3 regions of the Streptomyces sp. Sge12 genome follow, and region 2 is predicted to be linked to each of the others. Evidence: riboswitches for the same ligand, from Rfam matches in the RefSeq annotation. Region 2 holds a riboswitch; each other region holds the start of a gene.
What was found. Region 2 has a riboswitch for cobalamin ahead of B6R96_RS26815 (cobalamin biosynthesis protein). Riboswitches for the same ligand answer to the same signal wherever they lie in the genome.
Positions count from the first base shown of each region.

Region 1: it holds a riboswitch for cobalamin, as region 2 does, so the genes downstream of both, B6R96_RS12420 (ribonucleoside-diphosphate reductase subunit alpha) here and B6R96_RS26815 (cobalamin biosynthesis protein) in region 2, are expected to answer to the same signal.
Region 3: it holds a riboswitch for cobalamin, as region 2 does, so the genes downstream of both, B6R96_RS02435 (ABC transporter substrate-binding protein) here and B6R96_RS26815 (cobalamin biosynthesis protein) in region 2, are expected to answer to the same signal.

Region 1 covers NZ_CP020555.1:2,873,465-2,880,800, forward strand. Annotated here, with positions in the region: gene B6R96_RS12400 (GntR family transcriptional regulator) at 1-403, shown strand, start outside; gene B6R96_RS12405 (carbon starvation CstA family protein) at 567-2,786, shown strand; gene B6R96_RS12410 (CstA-like transporter-associated (seleno)protein) at 2,783-2,980, shown strand; gene B6R96_RS12415 (GNAT family N-acetyltransferase) at 3,081-3,578, shown strand; cobalamin riboswitch at 3,630-3,751, shown strand; gene B6R96_RS12420 (ribonucleoside-diphosphate reductase subunit alpha) at 3,895-6,273, shown strand; gene B6R96_RS12425 (ribonucleotide-diphosphate reductase subunit beta) at 6,273-7,289, shown strand.
Region 2 covers NZ_CP020555.1:5,979,253-5,986,588, reverse strand. Annotated here, with positions in the region: gene B6R96_RS26835 (hypothetical protein) at 1-738, opposite strand, end outside; gene B6R96_RS26830 (alpha/beta hydrolase family protein) at 965-2,095, opposite strand; gene B6R96_RS26825 (inorganic phosphate transporter) at 2,406-3,674, shown strand; gene B6R96_RS26820 (hypothetical protein) at 3,723-3,944, shown strand; cobalamin riboswitch at 4,045-4,209, shown strand; gene B6R96_RS26815 (cobalamin biosynthesis protein) at 4,246-5,208, shown strand; gene B6R96_RS26810 (cobyric acid synthase) at 5,205-6,761, shown strand; gene B6R96_RS26805 (putative cobaltochelatase) at 6,862-7,336, shown strand, end outside.
Region 3 covers NZ_CP020555.1:527,268-534,603, forward strand. Annotated here, with positions in the region: gene B6R96_RS02420 (hypothetical protein) at 1-796, opposite strand, end outside; gene B6R96_RS02425 (ABC transporter ATP-binding protein) at 953-1,780, opposite strand; gene B6R96_RS02430 (FecCD family ABC transporter permease) at 1,777-2,805, opposite strand; gene B6R96_RS02435 (ABC transporter substrate-binding protein) at 2,802-3,803, opposite strand; cobalamin riboswitch at 3,849-3,989, opposite strand; tRNA gene B6R96_RS02440 (tRNA-Trp) at 4,122-4,195, opposite strand; gene B6R96_RS02445 (hypothetical protein) at 4,282-4,632, shown strand; gene B6R96_RS02450 (DUF5959 family protein) at 4,684-5,118, shown strand; gene B6R96_RS02455 (hypothetical protein) at 5,186-5,689, shown strand; gene B6R96_RS02460 (glycoside hydrolase family 18 protein) at 5,798-7,123, shown strand.

The DNA of each region.
Region 1 (7,336 bases), 3.1 Mb from region 2:
CGACGACACCCTCGCCGGACTGCTCAAGATCACCACCGGTGGACGGGTGCTGCGCATCGAGCGGCTGCGGCTGGCGAGCGGCGAACCGATGGCCATCGAGACCACCCACCTGTCGGCGAAGCGCTTCCCCGCACTGCGCCGGTCGCTCGCCAAGTACACCTCCCTCTACACCGCTCTCGCCGAGGTGTACGACGTGCACCTGGCCGAGGCCGAGGAGACCATCGAGACCTCGCTGGCCACCCCGCGCGAGGCCGGCCTGCTCGGCACGGACGTCGGCCTGCCGATGCTGATGCTCTCCCGGCACTCCCTGGACGCCGACGGCGAACCGGTGGAGTGGGTGCGGTCGGTGTACCGCGGCGACCGGTACAAGTTCGTCGCCAGGCTCAAGCGTCCCGCCGTCTGACCTCGCACGTTCCGCCCCGCCCGACCCCGTCCGGCCCCGCCCGCCGGACCCCGCCCTACCGAATTCCTTCACATACCGGAATGCGGACGGACCCTTACGCTCACCGGGCAATCCCCCGTAGATTCCCTGCCCTTACGCAGATGATCGACGAGGGGACGAGGTCATGCCTGAACCGGAAGCAACAGGGACAGAACGGGACGCGGCGAGTCCGGGCACCACGCCCGGCTCGCCCTCTCCCAAGTCCATCGCCGTGTGGGTGCTCGTCGGACTCGTCGGCGCCATCGGCTGGGGCGTGCTCGCGCTCTCCCGCGGCGAGGAGATCTCCGCCGCCTGGCTGCTCGCCGCCGCACTGGGCTCGTACGCGATCGCCTACCGCTTCTACGCGCGCTTCATCGCGGACCGCGTACTGAAGGTGGACGCCACCCGGGCCACCCCCGCCGAACGCCTTGACAACGGTGTCGACTTCCACCCCACCGACCGCCGGGTGCTCTTCGGCCACCACTTCGCCGCCGTCGCCGGCGCCGGCCCGCTCGTCGGACCCGTGCTCGCCGCGCAGATGGGCTACCTGCCGGGCACCATCTGGATCGTCGCGGGCGTGATCTTCGCCGGGGCCGTCCAGGACATGGTCACCCTCTTCTTCTCCACCCGCCGCGACGGGCGTTCGCTCGGCCAGATGGCCCGGGACGAGATCGGCCCCGTCGGCGGGGCCGCCGCCCTGGTCGCCGTGTTCGCCATCATGATCATCCTGCTCGCGGTGCTGGCCCTGGTCATCGTCAACGCCCTGGCGCACTCGCCCTGGGGCGTCTTCTCCATCGGCATGACCATCCCGATCGCCGTCTTCATGGGCTTCTACCTGCGCGTGCTGCGGCCGGGCCGGGTCACCGAGGTCTCCGTCATCGGCGTCGCGCTGCTGCTGCTCGCCATCGTCGCGGGCGGCTGGGTCGCCGAGTCCTCCTTCGCCGGCACCTTCACGCTGGAGAAGGAGACGCTGGTCATCTGGATGGTCGTGTACGGCTTCCTGGCGTCGGTCCTGCCGGTGTGGATGCTGCTCGCGCCCCGCGACTACCTCTCCACCTTCATGAAGGTGGGCACCATCGCGCTCCTCGCGCTCGGCGTGGTCATCGCGATGCCCACCCTGAAGATGCCCTCGGTCACCGACTTCGCGGCGAGCGGCGACGGCCCGGTCTTCGCCGGGTCGATGTTCCCCTTCGTCTTCATCACCATCGCCTGCGGCGCGCTCTCCGGCTTCCACGCCCTGGTCTCCTCGGGAACCACCCCGAAGATGATCCAGAAGGAGACCCAGGTCCGCATGATCGGCTACGGCGCGATGCTGACCGAGTCCTTCGTCGCCGTCATGGCGATCATCGCGGCCTGCATCATCGAGCCCGGCCTCTTCTTCGCCGTCAACTCCCCCGGCGGCGTCATCGGCACCACCATCGAGTCCGCCTCCCAGGCGGTGACGAACTTCGGCTTCGCCATCTCCCCCGAGGCGCTCACCCAGGCCGCCAAGGACGTCGAGGAAGCCAGCCTGCTCTCCCGCACGGGCGGCGCCCCGACCTTCGCACTCGGAATGTCGGAGATCTTCTCCGCCGTGATCGGCGGCGCGGGCATGAAGGCGTTCTGGTACCACTTCGCGATCATGTTCGAGGCGCTCTTCATCCTGACCACGCTCGACGCGGGCACCCGCGTGGGCCGGTTCATGCTCCAGGACACCCTCGGCAATGTGCACAAGTCCTTCAAGGACGTCAGCTGGAAGCCCGGCGTATGGTTCGCGAGCGCGATCGTCGTCGGCGGCTGGGGCTACTTCCTGTGGGTCGGCATCAAGGACCCGCTGGGCGGCATCAACCAGCTCTTCCCGCTCTTCGGCATCGCCAACCAGCTGCTCGCCGCGGTCGCGCTGGCCGTCTGCACCACGCTGCTGGTCAAGTCCGGGCGGCTCAAGTGGGCCTGGGTGACGGGCGTCCCGCTGGTCTGGGACGCCACGGTGACCCTCACCGCGAGCTATCAGAAGATCTTCTCCGAGGACGTGAAGGTCGGCTTCTTCGCCCAGCGCGACAAGTACCAGGCGGGCATCGACGCCGACAAGGTGCTGGCGCCGGCCAAGAACATGGACGACATGCACACCGTGGTCACCAACGCCACGGTCGACGGCGTGCTCTGCGCCTTCTTCGCCGTCCTGATCATCGTGGTCCTCGCGGACGCCGCCCGGACCTGCCTGAAGGCCGTCCGCGACCCGGGATCGGCGACCCTCTCCGAGGTCCCGTGGACCGAGTCGAAGATCGTCGCCCCGGCCGGGCTGATCGCGACCGCCGAGGAGCGGGCGGAGCTCGCCACGGCCGGCCCCGAGGCGGGCGGCGGACACGTCAAGGAGCCGGTGGCGTGAGCGCCGTACGGAGCGCGCTGGCGAAGGCGCGGTTCTACGTACGGGAGTTCTCGGGGGAGGCCGCCTACGACCGGTACGTGGCCCACGCCCGCTCCCACGACCCGGACGCGGAGGTCCTCACCCGCCGCGCCTTCGAACGCGCCCGTACGGACGCCCGCGAGGCGGACCCCCGCGAGGGCTTCCGCTGCTGCTGAGCCGCCCCGCACACCGAAGGCCCCGCCGGACACCTCCGGCGGGGCCTTCGCCGGGTCCGCGCCCGCCGCCGGCGCCGACCCGTCCTGCACACTCGAGCGCATGGACATGGTGATCAGAACGGCGGTGCCCGCCGACTATGCGGAGCTGGGCGGGATCACGGCGCAGGCCTACCTCGCCGACGGGCATCTGGACTTCAACGAGGACGACGCCTACCTGAACGTGCTGCGCGACGTGGCCGGCCGGGCCGCCCTGGCCGAGGTGCTCGTCGCCGAGCGGGACGGGCGGGTGCTGGGCGGGGTGACCTTCGCCGCCCCCGGCAGCCCGCTCGCCGACATCGCCGCCCCCGACGAGGCGGAGTTCCGGATGCTCGCGGTGGCCCACGCGGCGCGCGGGCAGGGCGCCGGCGAGGCTCTGGTGCGGGCCTGCATCGAACGGGCGCGGGCCGTCGAGGGGGTCACGGGCATCGTGCTCTCCACCCAGCGCAGCATGGCCGGCGCCCACCGGATCTACTCCCGACTGGGCTTCGTACGCACGCCGGAGCGGGACTGGGCGCCGATCGAAGGCCTGACACTCCTGACGTATCGACTCAAGCTGTAGCCACGCCGACACTACATGTGGGGGTTGCCGCATCGGGCCGCCCCCACATGTATGCTCATGCCTGCTGTCGCCGCAGGGGAATCCGGTGGGAATCCGGAACTGTCCCGCAACGGTATGAAGTGTCCGACATCCGGACGCCAAGTCCGATGACCTGCCGACAGCGCGCCCGGCTCGACCGAACCGGGTGCCGACACGTCCGGGCCTCGCGGTTGGGCCGGTGGACGCCATGCGGGGCAAGCGTTCCTGTCGCGCCCGCATGCGCCCGCTCGCGCCCCGCTCCGCCGATGACCGGGCCGAGCGAGGGAGAGCTCCCGCCGTGACCATCGCGCCTTCCGCACCGCGCGCCGAGTCCACTTCTGGCGACAACACCGAGGGCCCGGGGGCCACGCTGCTGCGTACCCTCACCGAACTGACGGCGGACCTCCCCGACACCGACCCCGGCCGGGTCGCGGCCTCCGCGCTGCGCGGCCGCAGCTCCGCCGCCGACGACGCCGAACTGCGCGGGCTGGCCACGGAGGCCGCCGCCGGTCTGATCTCCGAGGACCCGGCCTACTCCCGGCTCGCCGCCCGCCTGCTGACGCTGGCCGTGCGCGACGAGGCCGCGAGCCAGGGCTCCACCTCCTTCTCGGCCTCCGTCGAGGTCGGCCACCGCGAGGGCCTCATCGCCGACCGCACGGCCGAGTTCGTGCGCACCCACGCGAGCCGCCTGGACTCGCTCGTCGAGCTCACCCTCGCCGAGGGCGCCGACGACCGCTTCGGCTTCTTCGGCCTGCGCACCCTGCACAGCCGCTACCTGCTGCGCCACCCGATCACCCGTCAGGTCATCGAGACCCCGCAGTACTTCATGCTGCGCGTGGCCTGCGGCCTCGCGGCGGACGACAGCGTGCAGGCCGTGGAGGAAGTGGCCTCGCTGTACCGGCTGATGAGCCGTCTGGACTACCTGCCGTCCTCCCCGACGCTCTTCAACTCCGGCACCCGGCACCCGCAGATGTCCTCCTGCTACCTGCTGGACTCCCCGCTGGACGAGCTCGACTCGATCTACGACCGCTACCACCAGGTGGCCCGGCTCTCCAAGCACGCCGGCGGCATCGGCCTCTCGTACTCCCGCATCCGCGCCCGCGGTTCGCTGATCCGCGGCACCAACGGCCACTCCAACGGCATCGTGCCGTTCCTGAAGACCCTCGACGCCTCCGTCGCCGCCGTGAACCAGGGCGGCCGCCGCAAGGGTGCCGCCGCCGTCTACCTGGAGACCTGGCACGCGGACATCGAGGAGTTCCTGGAGCTCCGCGACAACACCGGTGAGGACCAGCGCCGTACGCACAACCTGAACCTCGCCCACTGGGTGCCGGACGAGTTCATGCGCCGCGTGAACGCCGACGCCGAGTGGTCGCTGTTCTCCCCGGCCGACGTGCCCGAGCTGGTCGACCTGTGGGGCGACGCGTTCGACGCCGCCTACCGCAAGGCCGAGGCGGACGGCCTGGCCCGCAAGACGATGCCCGCCCGCGACCTGTACGGCCGGATGATGCGCACCCTCGCGCAGACCGGCCAGGGCTGGATGACCTTCAAGGACGCCTCCAACCGCACGGCGAACCAGACCGCCGAGCCGGGCACCGTCGTGCACTCCTCGAACCTGTGCACCGAGATCATCGAGGTCACCAACGACGGCGAGACGGCCGTCTGCAACCTCGGCTCGGTCAACCTGGGCGCCTTCGTCGTGGACGGCGAGATCGACTGGGAGCGGATCGACGAGACCGTCCGCACCGCCGTCACCTTCCTCGACCGCGTGGTGGACATCAACTTCTACCCGACCGAGCAGGCCGGCCGTTCCAACGCCCGCTGGCGCCCGGTGGGCCTGGGCGCGATGGGCCTCCAGGACGTCTTCTTCAAGCTGAAGCTGCCCTTCGACTCCCCCGAGGCGAAGGCCCTGTCCACCAAGCTCTCCGAGCGCATCATGCTGGCCGCCTACGAGGCCTCGTGCGACCTGGCCGAGCGCAGCGGCCCGCTGCCGGCCTGGGAGCAGACCCGCACCGCCCGCGGTGTCCTGCACCCGGACCACTACGACGTCGAGCTGAACTGGCCGGAGCGCTGGGAGGCGCTGCGCGCCCGCGTCGCCGAGACCGGCATGCGCAACTCCCTGCTCCTCGCCATCGCCCCGACGGCGACGATCGCCTCGATCGCCGGCGTGTACGAGTGCATCGAGCCGCAGGTCTCCAACCTCTTCAAGCGCGAGACGCTCAGCGGTGAGTTCCTCCAGGTGAACGGCTACCTGGTGGAGGAGCTGAAGCAGCTCGGCGTGTGGGACGCCCAGACCCGCGAGGCGCTGCGCGAGTCCTCCGGCTCGGTCCAGGGCTTCAGCTGGATCCCGGCCGAGGTGCGCGAGCTGTACCGCACGGCGTGGGAGATCCCGCAGCGCGGCCTGATCGACATGGCGGCGGCCCGTACGCCGTTCCTGGACCAGTCGCAGTCGCTGAACCTGTTCCTGGAGACGCCCACCATCGGCAAGCTCAGCTCGATGTACGCGTACGCCTGGAAGCAGGGGCTGAAGACCACGTACTACCTGCGCTCGCGCCCGGCGACGAAGATCGCCCGGGCCGCGCAGGCGGCCACCCCCGTCGAGCTGCCGCAGGCGGTCGCCGACGCCGAGGCGCTGGCCTGCTCCCTTGAGAACCCCGAGTCCTGCGAGGCCTGCCAGTAATGAGCTCCAACGACAACAAGAACCTCCTGGACCCGGGCTTCGAGCTCACGCTCCGCCCGATGCGCTACCCGGACTTCTACGAGCGCTACCGGGACGCGATCAAGAACACCTGGACCGTCGAGGAGGTCGACCTCCACTCGGACGTCGCCGACCTGGCGAAGCTGACGCCCTCCGAGCAGCACATGATCGGCCGGCTGGTCGCGTTCTTCGCGACGGGCGACTCGATCGTCTCCAACAACCTGGTGCTGACGCTCTACAAGCACATCAACTCCCCGGAGGCGCGCCTGTACCTGTCGCGCCAGCTGTTCGAGGAGGCCGTGCACGTCCAGTTCTATCTGACGCTGCTCGACACCTACCTGCCCGACCCGGACGACCGTGCGGCCGCCTTCGACGCGGTCGAGGAGATCCCGTCCATCCGCGAGAAGGCGCAGTTCTGCTTCAAGTGGATGGACTCGGTCGAGAAGATCGACCGGCTGGAGACGGCCGCGGACCGCCGCCGCTTCCTGCTGAACCTGATCTGCTTCGCCGCGTGCATCGAGGGCCTGTTCTTCTACGGCGCCTTCGCGTACGTGTACTGGTTCCGCTCGCGCGGTCTGCTGCACGGCCTGGCCACCGGCACCAACTGGGTGTTCCGTGACGAGACCATGCACATGAACTTCGCGTTCGAGGTCGTGGACACGGTCCGCAAGGAGGAGCCGGAGCTCTTCGACGACGCTCTCCAGCAGCAGGTCACCGACATGCTGAAGGAGGCCGTGGAGGCGGAGCTGCAGTTCGGCCGCGACCTGTGCGGTGACGGCCTGCCGGGCATGAACACCGAGTCGATGCGCGAGTACCTGGAGTGCGTCGCGGACCAGCGCCTGGTGCGTCTCGGGTTCCCGCCGGTGTACGGCTCGCAGAACCCGTTCTCCTTCATGGAGCTCCAGGGTGTGCAGGAGCTGACGAACTTCTTCGAGCGCCGCCCGTCGGCCTACCAGGTCGCGGTCGAGGGCACGGTCGACCTGGACGAGGACTTCTAGGGGTTCCAGGGGTTCCAGGGGTTCCAGGACTCACCGGGGAGCCGGGA
Region 2 (7,336 bases):
GCCGAGCGCCCAGCGCAGCAGCCGGGCGAGCGGGACGGGGCGGGCCTCGGCGGAGCCGGCCGCGGAGGTCAGGGCCGCCGCGGGCTCGGCCTCGTAGGGGATCTCGCAGCGCTCGTCGCGCAGTTCGGTGACGCGCTGCCCGAGCAGGTCGAGCAGGTCGGGAACGGTCACCGGGCCGGCGGAGAGCTGGAGCAGGGAGAGGAGCTGGGGCATCGCCTCGACGACCTCGGCGACGGCCGAGGGCGCGATGTCCGCGGGGGCGGGATGGACCAGCGACCAGGCGTCGAAGAGCGCGACCCAGCCGCGCAGTACGGCGGTGTCGTCGCGGTCCCAGGCGCGCAGCCGCCAGCCGGGGCGGGCGTGGCCGCCGTGCACCTCGACCAGTCCGGCGAGTCGGGCGCGGTCCCAGCCGACCCGGATCTGGCCGTGCGTCAGTCCCAGTTCTCCGGCGGCACGTTCGACGTCGGCGGCGGGCAGGGCGCCCGTGGGGGCGGGCCGGCCGCCGTCTCCGGCACCGAGGTTGAGCTCGGCCCAGCGGGTCAGGCGTACGGCGTCGGCGAGCGAGGCCCTGGCCCGGTTCGCGAGGTCGGCCGTGGCGGGCGTACCCGCCGGGGGCCGGGGCGCGGGCCGGGTACGTCGGTCGGTCACCGCCTTGCGGGCCGCGGCGACGGAGCGCGGCGAGACGAGTCGGAGTCTGGAGTCGCGAGCCAACTGCTCATCAGGCTTTCGGGACGTCACGGAAGCAGTCTCGCCCGTCACTGGCCGAAAGCCCAAACGGAACCGGTCGTTGCCGCCGGCCACCCGCAGTGCAGACCGGGACAAGCCGCCCGCAGGGCTCGGCCCGTCACAGGGCCTTCACATGACGGGGCCTTCGCACCTGGCTGTTCACGGCCGTTCGCGTGGCCGTTCGCCCTGATCCACCCCCCGGCCCCGGCCGGGCCCCCACCCGGCCTTCGCCGCGTCTTCACATAAGGGGAGTGAGGAAGCGGCGCAGGGCCTCCTCGTAGCCGGCCGGGTCGGCGTTCCACATCGCGCCGTGGCCGGCCCCGCCCACGGTGTGCAGGGTGACGAGATCGGGGCGGGCGGCGGCGAGGCGGCGGGAGGGCCCCCAGGGGGCGAGCGCGTCGTCCGGGCCGTGGAAGATCAGTACGGGGACGCGCAGTGCGCCGGGGTCCGCACCCGCCGGCCGGCGGTCGGCGCGCAGGCCCGCGCGGCCCTCGGCGGCCCGGACCGCCAGCGGCAGCACCACGGCCGGAGTGCCGCGTGCGGCCGCGAGTCCGCGCAGGGTGGTGTGCCAGTCGAGCACCGGCGAGTCCAGCACCAGCCCGGAGATCAGATGGGCCAGCGCCGAGCGCTCGGCCGCGTGCAGGGCCATGGTGGCGCCGGTGGACCAGCCGTGCAGGATCACCCGGCGGGCTCCGTAGCGCACGGCGTAGCGGATGGCGGCGTCCAGGTCGCGCCACTCCGATTCGCCGAGGTGGCCGAGGCCGTCCGGGGAAGCGGGGGCGCCGAGGTCGCCCCGGTAGCCGAGGTCCAGTACGGGGAGCCGGTGGCGGTGCAGGAAGGGCATGACCACCATCGGGTGCTCGCGGCTGCTGCCGAGCCCGTGCACGGTGATCACCCAGGTGTCGCGGACCGCGGGCACGAACCAGGCGGGCAGGGCGCCGAGCTCCCCGGGGATGTCCACGTCGGCGTGGTCGAGCCCGAGGGCGGTGCCCGGGTTGCCGACGTACACCTGGGGGGTGAGGGTGACGCGGGCGCCGGGGTGGAGGGTGCCGTGGGTGACGGATACGAGCTCCCGCACGACGGCGTCCGGGCCGGGGTCGGCGTCGGGGAGCACCGGGCCGACGACGGCGTGCACGCCGGGTGCGATCAGGCCGTAGGTGCCGGGGCGCAGGGAGGCGAGCGAACGGGTGAGGGTGATCCGGCCGGCGGCGGTGGAGTGGACGCTGAGCTTCGGCCCGCCGGGGAGCGGACGTCCGGGTTGGGGCCGCAGGGCCGCGTCGGCGGCGTACCGGCCGACGGCGACGGCGGCCGCGCCGGCACCCAGAAGGGTCGTGGTGACGGCCGCAGCCGTTGCTGTCGCGGTTCGCACGGCTCCAGTGTCGGGGCGCGACCGCGGGCGGGCCACCGGAGGAGATCCCTCCACCTCGGGCGCGGAGGAAGTGATCTAGGTCTCATTCGGGGTCCGGGAGGCGGGATCGCATACACGGCGACCCTGCTGCGGAGGGGTTCATTCACCCGGCTTTGACGTGCATTAATGGCGTTATCTACGCCAGAATCAGGACGAATGGCCCGATCGCACCCTGTCCCAGTACACCGGTCCGCCCGAGTCAGTTCACCTTCCGTTCATCCAGGTTGCCTACGGTCGCCGAGCCACTGACGTCAAACAGAAGCCTGGGTAAATGGAGCACATAACGCTTCTCCTCGGGATCGTGATCATTACCGCTCTCGTGTTCGACTTCACGAACGGTTTCCACGACACGGCCAACGCGATGGCCACCACCATCTCGACCGGCGCCCTCAAGCCCAAGACGGCGGTGGCCATGTCCGCCGTGCTCAACCTCGTCGGCGCGTTCATGTCCGTGGAGGTCGCCAAGACGATCTCCAAGGGACTGGTCAACGAGGAGGGCATCCAGCCAGAGGTGATCTTCGCCGCCCTGGTCGGAGCGATCCTCTGGAACCTCGTCACCTGGCTGGTCGGTCTCCCCTCCAGCTCCTCTCACGCCCTGATGGGTGGCCTGATCGGTGCCGCGGTCGCCTCCGCCGGCATCGGCGCGGTCAACGGCAGCGTCGTCGTCACCAAGGTCCTCATCCCCGCGATCGCCGCCCCGCTGGTGGCCGGCATCGCCGCGTACCTGGCCGCCAAGCTCACCTACAAGCTGGGCGACAAGGTCGGCGAGAAGACCTCCGCCAAGGGGTACCGCGCCGGTCAGATCGCCTCGGCCGGTCTCGTCTCCCTCGCGCACGGCACCAACGACGCGCAGAAGACGATGGGCATCATCACCCTGGCCCTCATCGCCGGCGGCGCCATCGCGCCCGACGCGAACCCCCCGGTCTGGGTCATCGTCTCCGCCGGTCTGGCCATCGCCATGGGTACCTACCTGGGCGGCTGGCGCATCATCCGCACCATGGGCAGCGGCCTGACCGACCTGCACCCGCAGCAGGGCTTCGCCGCCCAGACCTCGGCCGCGTCCGTCATCCTGGCCTCCTCGAACCTGGGCTTCTCGCTCTCCACCACCCACTCGTGCTCCGGTGCGGTCATGGGTGCGGGCCTGGGCCGCAAGGGCGGTGTGGTCCGCTGGTCCACCGCGACCCGCATGTTCGTCGCGTGGGGCCTGACCCTGCCGGCCGCCGCGCTGGTCTCGGCCGGTGCCGAGCTGGTCATGCGCATCGGTGACGTCGGCATCGCCGCGGTCACGCTCTTCCTGATCGGCTCCTGCCTGGCCATCTGGCTCATCTCGCGCCGCCAGGTCGTCGACCACAACAACGTCAACGAGGTGGAGCCGGCCGGCGCCGAGGAGCCGGGTGTCGTCACCACGGCGATCGCCGCGGTCACCGTCCCGCCGACCGTTGCCGCCGCCGGCACCATCGCCGCGGTCACGGACGAGGACCTCAGGGCCACCATCCCGGCCGCGACGCAGACCCCGGCCGCTCCGGCCGCCGCGGTCTGACCGAGACAGAGACCACGCAGAGACCCGCACCCTTCAGAAAGCGGCAGTATGAAGATCGACTGGGAAGCGCTCGGCTCCGTCTTCGGGGTCAGCCTCCTCGCCACCGTCGCCCTCGTGGCCCTCTTCACCCTGGGCCTGGTGGGCCTGTCCAAGCACGAGACCGCGACCGAACAGGGCGGCACCGCCACCCTCGCCCGCAGCGGCGCGTACGCCTGCTTCGCGCTCGTCGCGGCTGCCGTGGGCTACGCGATCTACCTGATCGTCGCCTGATCCGCCGCTCCGCGGCCGATCGGGCGTGAAGGCTCCCTCCGGGTTTGTCCCGGAGGGAGCTTTTCGCATCCCGCGCCCCTACCGCGCCGCAGGTCAACGGCGAGTTGACGGGCTTCGCGGTGCATGGTGGACTGCCCGAGCCAATACGGCGGCATGGAGAGGAAGTCCGGTGCGAATCCGGCGCGGTCCCGCCACTGTCACCGGGTGCGCACGCCGCGCGTGCGTCCCGGGAGCCAGGAACTCTCGCCGCCGGACACGTCGAACCAGGGCGCGGACCCTGAGTGAGGACATACCTGCCACCATGCGTGCCGATCGCGTCTTCGCGTACGGCGTCACGGCGGGCCTGATCGGCGACCGGATCCTCGGTGATCCGCGCCGAGGGCACCCCGTGGCCGCCTTCGGACGAGCCGCCGCCGCCGTCGAGCGCTCCCTGTGGCGCGACGACCGCGCCCGGGGCCTCCTGCACACCCTGGTGTGCGCCGGGGGCGCGGCAGCCGTCGGAGCGCTGGGCGCCCGCGCCGTGCGCTCCCGGCCCGCCGCCGTCCGTATCGCCCTGACCGCCGCCGCCACCTGGGCCGTCGTGGGCGGCACCTCGCTGGGCCGGGAGGCCCGCGCCATCGGCGGCGCGCTCGCCGCCGGGGACACCGAGGTGGCCCGCGAGCGGCTGCCGCACCTGTGCGGGCGCGACCCGCAGTCCCTCGACGGGCAGCAGATGGCCCGCGCCGTCGTGGAGTCCGTCGCCGAGAACACCTCCGACGCGGTGGTCGGGGCCCTGGTGTGGGGCGCCGTCGCCGGGGTCCCCGGGCTGCTGGCCTTCCGCGCCGTGAACACCCTGGACGCGATGGTCGGCCACCGGTCCCCCCGCTACCTGCACTACGGCTGGGCCTCCGCCCGCCTCGACGACCTGGCCGGCTGGCCCGGAGCCCGGCTGACGGCGGTCGCCGCCGTACTGGCCGGACCCGACCGGCGGGGCGCCGTACGGGCCTGGCGCGCCGACGCCGCCGCGCACCCCAGCCCGAACGCCGGCCCTGTCGAGGCCTCGTTCGCCGGGGCGCTCGGCGTCCGGCTGGGCGGGACCCTCGCCTACGGGGGCCGGGTCGAGCACCGGGCCGTGCTGAACGGCTCCGCCGGGCGTCCGGTGGAGGTCGCGGACATCGAGCGCGCGGTCCGGCTGTCGCGGCAGGTGACCTGGCTGGCACTGGGCGCCTGCGTGGCCGCCCGGCTGCTGGTATCCCGTACGACACGGAGGGGGCGGCGCGGATGAGCGGCGCGAAGCGCGGCGGGGGTCTGCTGGTCGCGGGCACCACGTCGGACGCGGGCAAGAGCGTGGTCACGGCGGGCATCTGCCGCTGGCTGGCCCGGCAGGGCGTGAAGGTGGCGCCCTTCAAGGCACAGAACATGTCGCTGAACTCCTTCGTCACCCTGGAGGGCGCCGAGATCGGCCGCGCCCAGGCGATGCAGGCCCAGGCGGCCCGAGTGGAGCCGACCGCGCTGATGAACCCGGTGCTGCTCAAGCCGGGCAGCGACCGCAGCAGCCAGGTGGTGCTCCTGGGCAAGCCGGTGGGCGAGATGAGCGCCCGCGGGTTCTTCGGGTCCGAGGGGTCGTCCCCCGGGAAGGCGCTGCACGGCGGGCGCCAGGAGCAGTTGCTCGGCATCGTCACGGACTGCCTGGAGCAGCTGCGGGGCACGTATGACGCCGTGATCTGCGAGGGGGCGGGGAGTCCGGCCGAGATCAACCTGCGCCGGACCGACATCGTGAACATGGGGATCGCGCGGGCCGCGCGGTTCCCGGTGGTCGTGGTCGGGGACATCGACCGCGGCGGGGTCTTCGCGTCCTTCTTCGGGACGACGGCGCTGCTGTCCCCCGAGGACCAGGCCCTGATCGCCGGGTACATGGTCAACAAGTTCCGCGGCGACGTATCGCTGCTGGAGCCGGGCATGGAGATGCTGCGCGGCCTCACGGGCCGGGCCACCTACGGGGTGCTGCCGTTCCGGCACGGGCTGGGCATCGACGAGGAGGACGGCCTGCGGGTCTCGCTGCGCGGTGCGGTACGGGAGTCCGTGGTGGCGCCGCCGGTCGGCGCGGACGTGCTGCGCGTCGCCGTGTGCGCGGTACCGCTGATGTCGAACTTCACGGACGTCGACGCGCTCGCGGCGGAGCCGGGGGTCGTGGTGCGGTTCGTGGACCGGGCCGAGGAACTGGCCGACGCGGACCTGGTCGTCGTACCCGGCACCCGGGGCACGGTGAAGGCCCTGCAGTGGCTGCGCGAACGCGGGCTCGCTGACGCGCTGTTGCGGCGGGCCGCCGAGGGGCGGCCGGTGCTGGGCATCTGCGGCGGCTTCCAGGTGCTGGGCGAGCGCATCTCGGACGAGGTCGAATCCCGGGCGGGCGAGGTCGACGGCCTCGGGCTGCTCCCCGTACGGGTCCGCTTCGAGCGGGAGAAGACCCTGGCGCGGCCCTCCGGGACGGCGCTCGGCGAGGAGGTCACCGGCTACGAGATCCACCACGGCGTGGCCGAGGTGCTGGGCGGCGAGGCCTTCCTGGACGGCTGCCGGGTCGGATCGGTGTGGGGCACCCACTGGCACGGCTCGCTGGAGTCGGACGGCTTCCGCCGGGCGTTCCTGCGTGAGGTGGCGGCGGCCGCTGGACGCGCCTTCGTCCCGGCGCCGGACACCTCGTTCGGTGCGCTGCGGGAGGAGCAGCTCGACCTGCTGGGCGACCTGATCGAAGAACACGCCGATACGGATGCGCTGCTGCGGCTCATCGAGGACGGCGCCCCCGCGGGCCTGCCGTTCCTCCCCCCGGGCGCACCGTGACGGGCCGGGCCCAGCGGGGGGCCTTCCCCCACCCCGCCCCTTCCCGAAACCGGGGCGGAGCCCCGGCAACGGTCCGCACCTTCCAAGGAGTGAGCAACGCATGAGCACGCCCTATCCGTTCACCGCAGTGGTCGGCCAGTCCGACCTGCGGCTGGCGCTCCTGCTCAACGCCGTGAGCCCGGCAGTCGGCGGGGTGCTCGTGCGCGGCGAGAAGGGGACCGCCAAGTCCACCGCCGTCCGCGCCCTGTCGGCACTCCTGCCGAAGGTGGACGTCGTGTCCGGCTGCCGGTTCAGCTGCGCGCCCGCCGGGCCCGACCCGGCCTGCCCGGACGGCCCGCACGAGCCCGGCCCCGGCGCCCTGCGGCCCGCCCGCATGGTGGAGCTGCCCGTCGGCGCCTCCGAGGACCGCCTCGTGGGCGCCCTCGACATCGAACGGGCCCTGGCCGAGGGCGTGAAGGCCTTCGAGCCCGGCCTGCTCGCCGACGCCCACCGCGGCATCCTCTACGTCGACGAGGTCAACCTCCTCCACGACCACCTGATCGACCTGCTGCTGGACGCCGCCGCGATGGGCGCCT
Region 3 (7,336 bases), 5.5 Mb from region 2:
TGCTGCGCAGCAGCAGGTGCGCGGAGGCCGCGAGGCGGCGCACGGCCCGCTCGTCCTCGTGCAGCGCCACCACCCATGCGACGGGCCGTCGCATCGCCCGTGGGTCGATGTCCACGCGCACGGCGGCCCGCTGCTCCTCCGTCAGTTCCGGGCGGGTGGACACGGCGAGGCGTACGCCGTGGTCCGGGTCGGCGGCGAGTACGTCGACCAGGTCGGGGTCGAGGTAGGGGTTGCGGGCCAGGTTCCGGCGCAGCCAGGGGTCCGGGTCCGTGCACAGCCGCCGGGCGAGGTCCCGGTCCAGGCGGTGGCTCTCGACGAGTGGGCCCCTGCCCGGCAGGGCGTCGAGGAAGGCGGCCGTGAGCGGTACCTCCTCGTGCCGGGCGAGGGTGACGGCAGCCCGCACGGCGGGGGCGGGGTCGGCCGCCGTACGGGCCCGGGTCGCGTCGTCGAGGTGGCGCCAGCCGGCCTCGCAGGCCGCGGCCCGCACTTGCGGGAGCGGATCCGCCAACAGGGCGAGGCGCAGCGGAAGGGGCAGTTCGGGCATCCGGGCCAGCTCCTGGCGCACCGGGCCGAAGGGGTCCGCGGCGAGCCTGCCGTACGCCTCCTGCGTCAGCCCGGTCCGGTTCTCGCCCGCGGCCTGGAGCAGCAGCTGGCGCCGGGCGCCGCCGGCTTCGCCGAGCACCAGCCGCGACCACTGGGCGGCGGACAGCAGCCGGGACGCGGGCCATTCGGCGAGCCGGCCGCGCACCCGCCGGTCCGGGTGGCCGACCGCGGCGTCGACGACGGCGGGTGGCACGTCGCGGCGGGCCAGGACGTGGGGGCCAGGTCCAGGTCCAGCAGCCGGATCAGCAGCTGGTCGGGGAGGGCGGCGTTGAAGCAGAGCCCCTGGAGCCGGGCACGGCGCAGCCGTGGCTCCGCCTGCGGGCCCCGGTCCTGCTCCCACCGGCGGCTGTCATCCCACGTGCGTACGTCTGTCCCCATCCAAGGGAAGGTAGACGATGTGCGCAGCGCCGGTGTCCGGGTGGACCTCGATGCGGGTCCGTACGCCGTACACCTCGGCCAGCAGTTCCTCGGTGAGCACCTCGCGCGGCGGGCCCGAGGCGGCGACCCGGCCGCCCGACAGGACGTACAGCCGGTCGCAGTAGGCGGCGGCGAGGTTGAGGTCGTGCAGGACGAGCAGGGCGGTGGCGGGCCGGGCGCGGACCAGGGCCAGGATCTCCAGCTGGTGGCGGATGTCGAGGTGGTTGGTCGGCTCGTCGAGGGCCAGCAGGCCCGGGTCCTGGACGAGGGCGCGGGCCACCAGGGCGCGCTGGCGTTCGCCGCCGGAGAGCTCGTCGAAGCGGCGGGCGGCGAAGCGGCCGGCGTCGACGGTCTCCAGGGCCTCGGCGACGCGCCGGGCGTCGCCCGGTCCGTCCTGTTCCCAGAACCGTTTGTGCGGGCTGCGCCCCATCGCGACGACCTCGCGGACGGTCAGCCCGAGGGTGCCGCTCGCGTCCTGCGGTACGACCGCGACGCGCCGGGCCCGCTCCTTGACGGTGAGCCCCTGCGCGTCCGCGCCGTCCAGCCGGATCCGGCCCGCGGTGGGGCGCAGGGCGCCGTACACGCAGCGCAGCAGGGTCGTCTTGCCGCTGCCGTTGGGGCCGACCACGCCCACGGTCTCGCCGGGACGGGCGGTGAGGTCGATCCCGTGCAGCAGCGTGTGCCCGTCGATCTCGTAGCGCACCCCCTCGACGGCGAGTTCCACCGCAGGCGCCGGCGCCGCTTCGTGCGTCCCGGTCATCCGGTGATCCCCTCGGTGCGGGTGGAGCGGCGCAGCATCCACAGGAAGAACGGCCCGCCGACGAGGGCGGTGACCACGCCGACGGGTATCTCCGCGGGCGCGGCGGCGGTACGGGCGACCAGGTCGGCCAGGACCAGGAACACCGCCCCGCCCAGCGCGGCCACGGGCAGCAGGGCCCGGTGCCCGGCGCCGACGACCATCCGTGCGGCGTGCGGAACCATCAGCCCGACGAAGCCGATCGCCCCGCTGTAGGCGACGAGCACGCCGATGACGAGCGAGGTGAGGACGAAGGCGGCGGCGCGGAAGCGCGCGGTGTCCAGGCCGAGGGTGCGCGCCCCTTCCTCTCCGGCCAGCAGCAGGTCGAGCGGCCGGGCGAGGGCGATGAGCAGGCCGGTGCCGAGGAGCAGTGCGCCGGCGGGCAGGGCCAGTTCGTCCCAGCGGGCCCCGCCGAGGCCGCCGAGGGTCCAGAAGAGGACGGAGCGGATCTGGTCGGGGTGCGCGGAGAGTACGAGGACGAGGCTGGTGAGGGCGGACAGGACGTACTGCACGGCGACGCCGGCGAGGGTGAGCCGTCCGGTGGTCATGGTGCCGCCGCGCCGGGCCATCGCGTAGACGGCGACGAGTGCGGCCATGGAGCCGGCGAAGGCGGCGAGCGGCAGGCCCATGCCGAAGGCGAGGGCCCCCGTACCGAAGACGATCACGAGGACGGCTCCGGCCGAGGCGCCGGAGGACGCGCCGAGCAGGAAGGGGTCGGCGAGCTCGTTGCGTACGAGGGCCTGCAGCACGGTGCCCGCGACCGCGAGCCCGGCGCCGACGACGGCCCCGAGGAGGACGCGCGGCAGCCGGACGTCCCAGATGATGGCGGCGAAGGCGCCGGGGCGCCGCTCCCCCGAGAGGCCGCCGAGGACGATGTCGAACACGCGCTCGGGCGCGATCCGTACCGCCCCCAGGGCCAGGCCGGCCACCGCGGAGGCGACGAGCGCGGCGGCCAGGACGAGGAGGACGGCGGCGGTGCGCAGCCTCACGGGGCGGCGGGGTGGAGCTGGCTGCCCAGGGACTCGACGGCGTCGGCGACGCGCACGCCGAGGACGGCCGAGGAGAGCGGCAGCACCACGAACCGCCGGTTCTTGACGGCGGGGACGTCGGCGAGGGCCGGGTCGTTCAACAGGCGCTGCTTCTTGGCCTCGACGGTGGTGCCGCCGTAGTCGTAGATGAGGACGACCTCGGGCCGGCGCTCGATGACCTGCTCCCACGACACGTCGCCGAAGGTGTCCTTGAGGTCGGCGAAGACGTTGGTGCCGCCGGCGAGCGAGACGATCTCGTTGCCGATGCCGTTGCCGCCGGAGGTCGCGGCGGAGGCCTCGCCGGAGTCGTAGACGAAGACGGCCGGCCGGGGCCGGTCCCCCACCCGGGCGGTCACGGCGTCGATGCGGCGCTGCTCCTCCTCGACGAGCCTCGCGCCGCGCTCCGGCACGCCGAAGGTCCGCGCGACCTCGGTGATCTCGGTCTTCAGCTGGTCGAGGCCGACCTTGCCCTCGGTGCAGTACTCCACGTTGAGCCGGGAGTTGATGCCGGACGTGGCGAGTCCCTCGCGGTCGCGGCCCTGTCCCTTGTCGAAGGCGCTGGCGTACCCGCCGTAGACGAAGTCGGGGTCCGCGCCGAGCAGGACCTCCTTGGAGGGGTACTCCTTGGCCAGCACCTTGATCTTGTCGTAGGCGGGCCGGTACACGGGGAGCACGGCGTCGTCGAGGTAGGCGGACCCGGCGATCCGGTCGCCCAGCCCGAGGGCCAGCAGCAGCTCGGTGGCGTGCTGGTTCATGGTGACCGCGCGCTGCGGCGGAGCCTGGAAGGTGCTGCTCACACCGCAGTTGGTGAGCGTGTACGGGAACCCGGGCGCGGCGGCGGAGTCCCCCGCGGCCTTGTCCTCCCCCGCCCCGGGGGAGCCGGCACAGGCGGCCAGGGGTATCAGGAGTGCGACGGGCAGGAGCGCGCGCAGGGCGGCGGCGCGGGAACGCGACAGCATGACGGGGCCTCTCCGGGGGATCCGCGTCCCCTGGTCGACGTGAAACTGCGGGAGAGGCGGTGCGTCAGTGTCTGACTCCCGGCCCTTCCCCGCGGGGGACGACCGGTCACAGTGGCGGGACCGCACCGGAATCGCACCGGTTTCCTGTCCTGCACCGCCTGGGTGACGCGCCCAGTCTGCCAGAAACCACCAGGCCACCGGCTCCGAGGCCTGATGCTTGATGCTTGATGCCCGGCGCCCGGACGGTGGACGCGGCGAAGCCCGGGTGGGAGAAAGGCTCCCACCCGGGCTTGGCCGGAACTGCTGTTCAACACGGTGCAGGGGCGGCAGGACTCGAACCTGCGACCATCGGTTTTGGAGACCGGTGCTCTGGCCAGCTGAGCTACGCCCCTTCGGTGGACCAACGATGACATGCCGGTCCCCCGGAGCTCCACTGATTAACTGTCACCCCTGTCATTCCTGTGCGGAGGGGGTCGGTATGACCTTGGTCGTCGAACTGCGGCGCGGGGGCTCGCCCTCCCGGTCCGGGCGCAGGCCGGGGGCGCGTCCGGCTGCGGGGACGCTCGAGCGGATCGTCTTCGACGACGACGCGTTCTGGGCGGCCGTCGAAGGACTGGGCCGCCACCGGGTGCCCACCCTGGCCGACGTCGATCCGTACGGTGACACCCGGCTCCGCGGAGAGGCGGTGGAGCGGATGGTGCGGGAACTCGCAGGTGCCGATCTGGCGCGGCTGCGAAGCCGCGACCGGGAAGCCATGACGACACTGCTGGCCTGGGGGCGGCGCTGCGCTGCGGACGAGCGTCTGCGGATCGGCTTCTCCGGCGACTAGGGCGTCTCTTTCGGCAGGGGGACATGATGGGGGGACGTAGGGGTGGATCTGATGCGGCTGGTTGCCGGGGACAGCGGTGTCCGGTTGCGGGTGCTGGGGCGGCATCGGCCCGGGAGGAGCGCCTACCACGATCATCTCGACGCCGAGGTCGTCGTCACCAGCGGCTTCGCCAACGGGCGGCTGCGGCTGCGGCTTTCGCCCGAGGACCTGGACGACTGGGGCGCGGCGCTCGGCGAACTCGGCGCCGGCCGCGACGTCCGGTGGCTGCGCGGCAACGAGATCCGCGTCGAGGTCGACCGCCGGTTCTCGGTGCCCGTGCCGGTCGTCACGATCACCGACGAGGCGGCGTCCGCCTCGTCGGTCCGCGTTTGGCTGGACGTGGGCGACGGCTGGGTCGAGGAGCTGCGCCGGCGGTACCTCCGGGTCCGCGAGACATGGCCGAACGAGGTCGTGGTGGGGCCGCGCCCCAGGAGCTACTGGCAGTGAAGGGTGGCGGGAGCCCGGGGCGCGGAGGATCGTGGGCAGGGGGACCCGTGGAGCGGGAGGTTCCGTCATGCGCCGAAGCCGACGACTCCTCGTGGCGCTCGCACTCCTCGCCCCCACCCTGCTGGGCTTCGCGCCGGGCGGCTCCGGCGAGACGATCTCCCTCGCCGGGAGCGAGCCCGGCGCACGTCTCGACGTCACGTTGACGCAGGTGGTCGACCCCGCGACCCCCGCCGGACCGGACAACCCCACGGGCCCGGACGACCCCGACGGCCCCGACCGGCTCGTCGCGACCCGCTTCCGCCTGGAGAACACCGGCACCGCCGTCTACCGGGACTCCCCCGCACCGGCCACACACCTGCTGGACGCCGACGGCCGGCGGTTCACCGGGATCGACCTGCCCACCACGGCCGGACCCGCCTTCCCCGCCGCCGTCACGCTCGACCCCGGCGCCACGGCGGAGGGCTTCGTCACCTTCCGGATCCCCGCCGACGCCGAACCCGCCGCGGTCCAGTTCGCCCTCGACGCCGGTCTGGCCGACGACGTCGGCCAGTGGAGCCTGCCGCTCCCGTGACGGGTGAGTTTCGGCCGCCCCCTTGACCACTCTGGTCCAGACCAATAGTTTCCGGCATGCACAGCGCACGCGCACACGCCCCGCTCCCCGCATCCGCAAAGGAAGCCCATGCGCCGCAGCATGCTCGGCAGGCTGGCCGTCGCCGCCTGCTCCCTCTCCCTGCTGACCGCCTTCGCGCCCGCCGCCGCCGCACAGGCCGACGGCGGCCACGACCGTCCGTACAAGAAGGTCGGCTACTTCACCCAATGGGGTGTCTACGGACGGGACTTCCAGGTCCAGGACCTGGAGGCGAACGGCTCCGCCGGAAAGCTCACCCACATCAACTACGCCTTCGGCAACGTCAGTCCGCAGGGCAAGTGCTTCACCGGCAACGTGCCCGGCGAAGCCGACGCCTGGGCCGACTACGTGCGCCCGCTCGACGCCGCCAACTCCGTCGACGGGGTGGCCGACACCGGCGAGCAGCCGCTCGCCGGCAACTTCAACCAGCTGCGCGAGCTCAAGGCCAAGCACCCCGGGCTCAAGGTGCTGATCTCGCTGGGCGGCTGGAGCTGGTCCACCCACTTCTCGGACGCCGCGCTCACCCCGGCCTCCCGCAAGGCCTTCGTCGAGTCCTGCATCGACCTCTACATCAAGGGCAACCTTCCCCAGGACGGCGCCCGTGGCGGAGCCGGGGCGGCCGCCGGTGTCTTCGACGGGATCGACCTCGACTGGGAGTGGCCCGGTTCGGCGGGTGACACCGACACGAAGTACCGGCCCGAGGACAAGCAGAACTTCACGGCGCTCGTCAAGGAGTTCCGCACGCAGCTCGACGCGTACGCGCGGAGCCAGAAGAAGAAGACCGCGTACGAGCTGACCGCCTTCGTCCCGACGGCCCCGGCCAAGATCGACGCGGGCTTCGACGTCCGGCGGATCATGCGCGACCTCGACTTCGTGACTCTCCAGGGCTACGACTTCCACGTCTCCGGCGAACCGAGGACCGCCCAGCAGTCCGCGCTCCGCGCCCGGGGCGACTTCAGCGTCGACGGGACGGTGGACGCCTGGCTACGGCGCGGCGCGCCCGCGAAGAAGCTGGTGATGGGCATGCCCTTCTACGGCCAGGGCTGGACCGGCGTCAGCGGCGGCGGGGACGGCATGGGCCAGCCGGCCACGGGCCCGGCGCCGGCCACCTGGTCCGCCGGGTACGAGGACTACAAGGCGCTGAAGAAGCTGGCCGACTCGGGCACGTACACGATCCACCGGGACCGGCGCGGCGGCCATGCCTGGCTCTTCGACGGCACCACCCTGTGGACGTACGACGACCCGCAGGTGCTGCGCACCAAGACCGGGTACATCCGCGAACACGGCCTCGGCGGTGCGATGTTCTGGTCGCTCGACGCGGACACCTCCGACGGCGAGTTGATGACGGCCGTCGACCGGGGCCTGCGCGGCCGCTGACCCCGGCCGCCTCCGACCGGCGCCGCCGGGCCGCGGAAAACCATCCGGCCCGGCGGCGCCTCTCCACCTACGCTCCACCGCATGAGGAACGCGACGGTACGGGCGGTCAACCGCCTCACGACACGCTGGGCCGCGCAGGCCCCTGCCTCGACCCCGGGCACGGTCCTGGCCACGGCCGGGGTGTGGCCGCTGCTCGCCGACACTGCCCCGGAC